One region of the Shewanella sp. ENK2 genome, then DNA from elsewhere that is predicted to be linked to it. Evidence: predicted binding sites of a transcription regulator. Region 1 holds the regulator's gene; the other holds the start of a gene.

Region 1 (4,259 bases):
CATCAGCAGTTAGTTGTTTTTGATCTTTTAGCCATTGCTCAAAGTCTGCTTCAGAAACGGCTTCAACTACCACCGGCATGAATCCGTGGTCTTTACCACACAACTCAGCACATTGGCCTCGGTAGGTACCAACCTTATCAATCTTGGTCCAAGCTTCATTAATAAAACCTGGGTTAGCATCTTTTTTCACCGCAAATGCAGGAACCCACCAAGAGTGAATCACATCATCTGAAGTCATTAAAAAGCGTACTTTACGATTGATTGGCAGAACGAGGGGCTTATCGACTTCTAGTAGGTAAGTTTCAGTTTTCGTTTCTGTCCCAGTAATTTGATCGGCAGGGGTGGAAAGTAAACTGTAAAACTCGACGTCTTCATTAAAATAGCTGTAATGCCATTTCCATTGAGAGCCGGTTACTTTGATAGTTAACTCCGCATCACTTGGGTCTTCCATAGCAATGAGGGTTTTTGTGGCAGGAATTGCCATACCAATGAGGATAAGAAACGGCACGACAGTCCATGCTATTTCCACTTTGGTACTATCATGGAAATCAGCAGGTACTGCACCCTTTGATTTTCTATGATAAATCATGGAGTAAATCATGATTCCAAATACCACAACACCAATAGCACAACAGATATAAAGAATGATCATATGGAGGTCGTAAACCTTACCACTGATCTCTGTTACCCCTTGGGTCATGTTAAGCGGCATATCAGCCGCTGCAAGCGGCACTGCAAAAAACAGCACCATTAATCCATACAACAATCGCTTCACAAGACTACTCCTCTGCCAATTGCGATTTGCAATAACAACAAGGAAAAGTCACACAGTAATACTCTGCTCTATGCAAACTTTTCTATTCCCGAAAAAGTTTGATCACTTCAAAGCACACGGTGGCAGTGAGTATTAATACTCGATTATTCTATTGGGTTTTGGTGGCCACACTTGTACCTAATACTGAACTTTTCAATTCTTAAATTGACGCTTTTTATTCAAGGCTTTCTATACCGCATGGTACCAGCACAATCTTTACAGCGTTTTATCACTTATGTTCATTTTTACCACTAAGAGAGGTCAATAAATGTTACTCCCTTGTTAACTACATTACTTGGAGATTAAATATTGATCAAGATCACTTTATCATCTAATTTGCTGAAAAAAGGCGCAAAAAAAGCCCGTCACCGAAATGAAGGGCTTTTTTAGCAAATAGACTTTAGTGAAATGCAGATAAATTCAATTGGGTTGCAGTCACAGGATTACTGGCGTTTAATTGGTCATCACGTAAGTGAGTATTTACATCTTCAATAATGACACCTTGCGCTAAGGCGCTTTTAGCGACTAATTGAATGCGACGATTATCACGAGCATCTAATGGGGTTGTCCATGTAATGACTGCGCTGGATGTACCACTTGTGAGTGCTTTTTCCATTGCCCACAGTGTTTCGACTTCATCTTTAGTGTGAACCAGTAATACACGGTCCATTCTGACATTGGCGTTCGCTAGAATTTGTTTGTAACCAATGTGAGGCGGATTAATCAGTACAATCCATCGCCCTTGTTGACTTAATACGGCTAACTGGCCGCATAGCTGAGTTAATTCAGTTAACCCTTGGTTAGCTGTTTGTTTGGTTTCGATACCTTGCTTTACTGGCGCAGCTGCTGATGCCATGTCCATCCATAAACCTGGGTGACGTGGTGCATTACCTATTAATGTGTTCATAACCAACCTCCATTACGGATAACGCCAACAGCGAGCCCTTCAATCGTAAGGCTTTGGCATGTTAAATCGACTTTTATCGGCGAGTACTGCTCGTTTTCTGCATGCAGATAAACAACGTTGCCTTTCTTTTCAAAACGCTTCACAGTGACATCATCATCAACACGGGCAACAACGACTTGACCATTTTTAGCTTGCTGCATTTTGTGAACCGCTAATAAGTCGCCTTCAATAATGCCAATATCCTTCATACTGTCGCCACGAACACGTAGTAAGAAATTAGCATTGGGTTTAAACATTTCAGGATCAACTTGAAAGTATTGTTCAACATGTTCTAACGCCAAAATTGGTTCACCAGCCGCAACCTGACCAATCAGTGGTAAGCCTTCTTCGACTTCCTCTTCTTCTTGGACCATACGGATACCGCGAGAGGTACCTGGAATAATTTCAATGCAACCTTTTTTAGCGAGTGCTTTTAAATGTTCTTCTGCAGCATTAGCACTTTTAAAGCCTAATCTAGTGGCAATTTCTGCACGAGTTGGTGGCATTCCTGTCTCGGCAATATTGCATTTAATTAATTCTAGAATTTCAGCTTGTCGTGGCGTTAAAGGTCTCATGTTGATTCCTGTCTTTTTATACAGTGACTGTCATTATATACAGTATCTTTGGTCGCGCAAGTATTAACCAACATTTTTTGCTGATAAAGCAATAGATATGAATTTTTATCGAAGTTTTTAGTTATTTAAAGGTTATTAAATCAGTGGTTTATTGTTTTTGTGGGTCGTCGGTAAATTAGTGTGTTTTATTATTTATGACTTAAGGCAATAAGCCAAAAAGTACTGGATACCGTCTATTTATACAGTACTGTACCTAAATGTTTTGCTACTTACTAAGTGATTGATACTTGATGTTAGAACCAACAAAACTTGCTACTTAAATGTTAACTAGATTTACCGAGGTTAGTGTAACTGAATGATATTCTGGTATCCTATGCGCAATAAATCGTTGTTGATAATGCGAAGACCCATGCTAAAACCAGATTCTATCATTGCTAAATCATTACGTTGGATTCAGAAATTAATGGTACACAGTGTTGTTGTGCCTGAAGATCCGTTCGCTGACCTTAACTTAGATCCTGACAAGCCAGTGGTCTATGTGATGAAAACGGAGTCGCTGAGTGATATTGCTGCCTTACATGAAATGACAGCTAAATATAACTTGCCAAGTCCGTATGAACGGTTAGATGTTGATGGTTTCAATACCCCTAGAATTGTGTGTGTGGAAGGGCGTAAACCCTTGTTTGGTAAGCGCCATAGTAGCGATAAATTTGTAGCAAACTTTACTAAGTTGCTCGAATTACACCAAAAGAACAAAGAGCTCGACATCCAGCTTGTTCCTGTAAGCCTATATTGGGGTCGTATCCCTGGTAAAGAAGACGACACCATGACCGCTGCGGTTTTTGAGCGTGAAAACCCAACATGGTTACGTAAATGGTTAATGATTCTATTTTTAGGTCGCCATAACTTCATTCAATTTTCTAATGCCATGTCGCTGCGTTATATGGCTGATGAACACGGTACAGATGTCAGTATTGCGCATAAGCTTATCCGTGTGGCTCGTGTGCATTTTCGCCGTCAACGTAAAGTGATGACAGGGCCTCAGCTTCCTAATCGTCAAGCGATGTTCAATTCGCTGTTAAAGTCAGAATCCATCAAGCGTGCCATTCAAGAAGAAGCCGTTAACAAAAAAATACCCGAAGAAAAGGCACGTGAAAAAGCCATTGAGTACCTTGATGAAATCGCAGCAGACTATTCGGATAACCTGATTCGTATTGCTGAGCGTTTCTTAACTTGGCTTTGGAACAAGTTATACAGTGGTATTAGCATCAAGAGTGCGGAGCAAGTTCGTAAACTGCATCATGATGGTCATGAAATCGTTTATGTGCCGTGTCATCGAAGCCATATGGATTACTTGTTACTGTCATATATTCTTTATTATCAAGGCATGGTTCCACCGCATATTGCGGCAGGGATTAATCTTAACTTTTGGCCAGCAGGTCCAATGTTCCGCCGTGGTGGTGCCTTCTTTATCCGTCGTAGTTTTAACGGTAATAAGCTTTATACCGCAGTATTCAGAGAGTATTTAGATCAACTATTTGCTAAAGGCTATTCAGTTGAGTATTTCACTGAGGGTGGTCGTTCACGTACTGGTCGTCTACTTGCTCCTAAAACAGGCATGCTAGCGATGACGGTAAACAGCGTATTGCGTGGTATCGAGCGTCCTGTGACCTTAGTGCCAGTGTATCTTGGCTACGATCATGTCATGGAAGTGTCGACTTATCATAAAGAATTAAGTGGTAAGAAAAAGCAAAAAGAATCTGTATGGCAAGTGTTTGGTGCATTGCGTAAGTTGGGTAACTTTGGACAAGGTTACGTTAACTTTGGTGAGCCAATTAACGTACAGCAGTTCTTAAATCAGCAGTCGCCAGATTGGCGTGAAGAAGTGGCTAAAGATCCTGAGCAAAAACCAACATGGTTAACG
Region 2 (4,259 bases), 1.5 Mb from region 1:
CTTGACTAGATAGCACTTTCTCTTCGTATTCTTTTAACTCTGGTGTGATGTAGCGTTCGGTATTCTTTAGTGTTTGACGACGCTGATAGCTCAAAGGAACTTGATCTGATTGTAAGCGACTCACTTCGATATAGTAGCCGTGAACCCGGTTGTAGCCGACCTTTAAGGTATTGATGCCTGTTTGTTCTTTTTCACGGTTTTCTAATTGTACTAGATAATCAGATGCCCCTTCACTTAGGCCACGCCATTCATCTAGTTGTGCGTTGTAACCCGCTTTAATTACGCCGCCATCACGGATAAGCATAGGCGGATTATCGACAATCGCATTTTCCAATAGCTGTTGCTGCTCTGGAAACTCGCCTAATAAATTGGCTAGACGTTGGAGTTCACTTTGTTGACAGTGACCTAAAGTTTGCTGAATTTCAGGTAATAAAGCCAACGCCTGGCGAAGACGGGCAAAATCTCGTGGGCGTGCGCTGCGAATAGCTAGCCTCGCCATGATACGTTCGATATCGCCAAGGGCTTTTAATTGCTGGTGTAAATCTGCATATAACCCCGTATCAATTAACTCAGCAACTGCTTGTTGCCTTTGGCTAATATGCTGTTGGTCACGCAGCGGTTGGTGGATCCATCGCTGCAACATACGACTTCCCATCGGCGTCGCTGTCTTATCGAGTACCCAAGCTAAGGTATTATCACGTGAACCAGATAAATTAATAGTAAGCTCTAAGTTTCGGCGGGTGGCAGCATCAAGAATGATAGTATCAGCCTGATTAAACATGGTGATGCTATTAATATGAGGCAAAGCTGTTTTTTGTGTGTCTTTGACATATTGCATTAAGCAGCCAGCTGCTTGAAGCGAAAGCCTAGCATTTGTAATACCAAATCCATGAAGATCTTTGGTACCAAATTGCTCTAGAAGTAATTGAATGCTGGTATCGTAATCAAACTCCCATTCAGGTCTTCGACGTATGCCTTTGCGATTTTCAATTAATTGGCGGTCAAGTAAATCTTCACTGTAGAGCAATTCTGCAGGACTGGTACGTTGCAGTTCAGCTTCCAGTGTTTCTTCATTTTCAAGTTCAACAATAACAAATCGACCAGACGAAACATCTAAAGTCGCGTAGCCAAATCCACTCTTACCCTGATATACCGCAGCAAGTAAGTTATCCTGCTTTTCTTGTAGTAAGGCCTCGTCGGTTAAGGTACCTGGGGTAACAATTCTTACAACTTTACGCTCAACTGGTCCTTTACTTGTAGCAGGGTCACCGACTTGTTCACAAATAGCGACAGATTGACCAATTTGAACCAATTTTGCGAGGTAACCTTCAACGGCGTGGTAGGGAAGCCCTGCCATGGGAATCGCGTTACCACCACTTTTTCCACGTGCAGTTAATGAGATACCTAACAGTTCAGATGCCAGCTTAGCGTCTTCATAAAATAATTCATAAAAGTCTCCCATACGATAAAACAACAGCATTTCAGGATGCTGTGCTTTCAGCGTTAAATACTGGCGCATCATGGGAGTGTGCTTTTCTAAATTTGGGTCTTCATTTACGGTCATTAAGTGATTGCTCTTACTTTATTTTGAATTAGGCTAAGTCTGGGTCAATATAGGCGGTCATCTTAACAACAATTGATTTGATACCCAATAGAATCGCAACGATGCTATGCCGTCTTGCCCTTGTTTACTGATTTTTTGAACAATACTTATTGTTGTAAACTCAAGTATTTACCCAACCTAGAAGTACTGTATACAGTGGTTTTGTTTGTCTGCTATTTATCGTTATTAATATATTATTGTTATTAACTGTATGATTTTTAATGTGTAAATAATAGTAAGGTAAAAAAAGGAAAAAAATTATACAGTAACTATTGATACTGTATGATTATACAGTATACTGAGCTCATATTACGAAACAGACAAATTTATTCGTTACCAAGTTCGTTATTCGAACTGAGTCACCTTAAAGGGATAAAGAGAATGAAAGCAGATCCAAATAAAGAGAAAGCGCTGAATGCTGTATTAGGTCAAATTGAAAAGCAATTTGGTAAAGGTTCAATCATGAAGTTGGGCGCTGATCGCACAATGGATGTTGAAACCATTTCTACAGGTTCGCTTTCGTTGGATGTTGCCTTAGGTGCTGGTGGTTTACCAATGGGACGTATCGTTGAAATTTACGGTCCAGAATCATCGGGTAAAACAACGTTAACACTTGAAGTTATTGCTGCAGCACAACGTGAAGGCAAAACGTGTGCGTTTATTGATGCTGAGCATGCTCTAGACCCTATCTATGCAAAAAATCTAGGTGTCGATATTGATAACCTATTATGTTCACAACCTGATACTGGTGAGCAAGCGCTTGAAATCTGTGATGCGCTAACACGTTCAGGTGCTGTTGATGTAATTATTGTCGATTCTGTTGCAGCATTAACACCAAAAGCTGAAATTGAAGGTGAAATTGGTGATTCTCATATGGGCCTTGCCGCACGTATGATGAGCCAAGCAATGCGTAAGCTTGCAGGTAACTTAAAACAGTCAAATACGCTACTTATTTTCATTAACCAAATTCGTATGAAAATTGGTGTTATGTTTGGTAACCCTGAAACCACAACGGGTGGTAATGCACTTAAATTCTACGCTTCTGTACGTTTAGATATTCGTCGTACAGGTGCTATTAAAGACGGCGATGCTGTCGTAGGTAACGAGACTCGAGTAAAGGTCGTTAAAAATAAAATTGCAGCGCCATTTAGACAAGCTGAATTCCAAATTCTTTACGGTAAAGGTATTAACCGTACTGGTGAGCTCGTTGATTTAGGTGTAGCACACAAGCTGGTTGAGAAAGCTGGTGCTTGGTACAGCTACCAAGGCAACAAGATTGGTCAAGGCCGCGCAAATGCGGGGAAATACCTAGTTGAAAACCCTGCAGTAGCAGAAGAAATTGAAGCAAATTTACGTCAAATGCTATTAAGCACTGAAAAAGAAGCGGCACCAGCTGAGTCGGATGAAAACATCGATTTAGAAACAGGTGAAGTGTTCTAATCACGTTTTAACAGTAATGAAAATAACTATCGCGGTCGACATGAGTCGGCCGCGATTTTTTTGTAAGTGCTCTATTAACTGTCATATGTGATCGAACGCCGCGCGTAAGGAAATGACTTCATTAAAGACGTCATTTAGCTCGTATTACGGCACAGATTATTAAAAACCAATTAACCGATTGCAGTAATCGCCCCTCATAGCAAGAAAATCGCTAATCTAAATACGCTTGGATCTCGCACCTTCAGTTTGTTTAAGTATATAATGTTGCCAATTTAAAGCTGATATTCAGCTTCATGATAAATAGAATTTATCCATTTAGGGCGATTTCATGTTTCAGACCACCACAGAATTAAGAAGCGCATTTTTAGCGTATTTTGGTAACAACGGACACCAAGTTGTCGACAGTAGCTCGTTAGTACCACATAACGATCCAACGTTATTATTTACAAATGCGGGTATGAACCAATTTAAAGAAGCTTTTCTAGGATTGGAAAATCGTGGTTATTCACGTGCAACGACATCGCAACGTTGTGTTCGTGCTGGTGGTAAGCATAATGACTTAGATAATGTAGGTTACACCGCCCGTCACCATACTTTCTTTGAAATGTTAGGTAATTTTAGTTTTGGTGATTACTTTAAAGAAGAAGCCATTTCATATGCGTGGAACTTCTTAACCCAAACACTGAAATTACCAACAGAAAAACTTTGTGTCACTATTTACGATACTGATGACGAAGCCTTTGAAATCTGGAATAAGAAAATCGGTGTTGCTGCTGAAAATATTATTCGTATTGGTGATAACAAAGGCGCTCCTTATGCCTCTGACAACTTCTGGCAAATGGGTGATACAGGTCCTTGTGGTCCATGTTCAGAGATCTTTTATGATCATGGCGAGCACATTTGGGGCGGCCGCCCTGGTACACCAGAAGAAGATGGCGATCGCTTCATTGAAATCTGGAATATCGTTTTCATGCAGTACAACCGTCAAGCTGACGGTGAAATGAAACCGCTACCAAAACCTTCAGTAGATACCGGTATGGGAATTGAGCGTATTGCAGCTATCATGCAAGGCGTTCACTCAAACTACGAAATTGATATTTTCCAAGCGTTAATCAAAGAAGCGGCGGAAATTATTGGGGTTGAAGATCTAGAAAATAAATCACTGCGCGTAATTGCTGACCATATTCGTTCTTGTTCATTCTTAATTGCTGATGGT

Evidence for each region. The regulator LexA, encoded in region 1, represses DNA repair genes until DNA is damaged. The targets are predictions, from matches to a motif close to TACTGTATNNNNATACAGTA.
Region 2: mutS (DNA mismatch repair protein MutS) is a predicted target of LexA. The motif match lies at 1,690-1,709, and genes of this name have one in related genera.

Annotation. Positions count from the first base shown of each region.
Region 1 is NZ_CP171406.1:2,120,990-2,125,248, forward strand. Features, by position in the region: gene coxB (cytochrome c oxidase subunit II) at 1-775, opposite strand, end outside; gene ACGEDC_RS09435 (cell division inhibitor SulA) at 1,215-1,721, opposite strand; gene lexA (transcriptional repressor LexA) at 1,718-2,335, opposite strand; gene plsB (glycerol-3-phosphate 1-O-acyltransferase PlsB) at 2,745-4,259, shown strand, end outside.
Region 2 is NZ_CP171406.1:628,101-632,359, reverse strand. Features, by position in the region: gene mutS (DNA mismatch repair protein MutS) at 1-1,564, opposite strand, end outside; gene recA (recombinase RecA) at 1,985-3,043, shown strand; gene alaS (alanine--tRNA ligase) at 3,372-4,259, shown strand, end outside.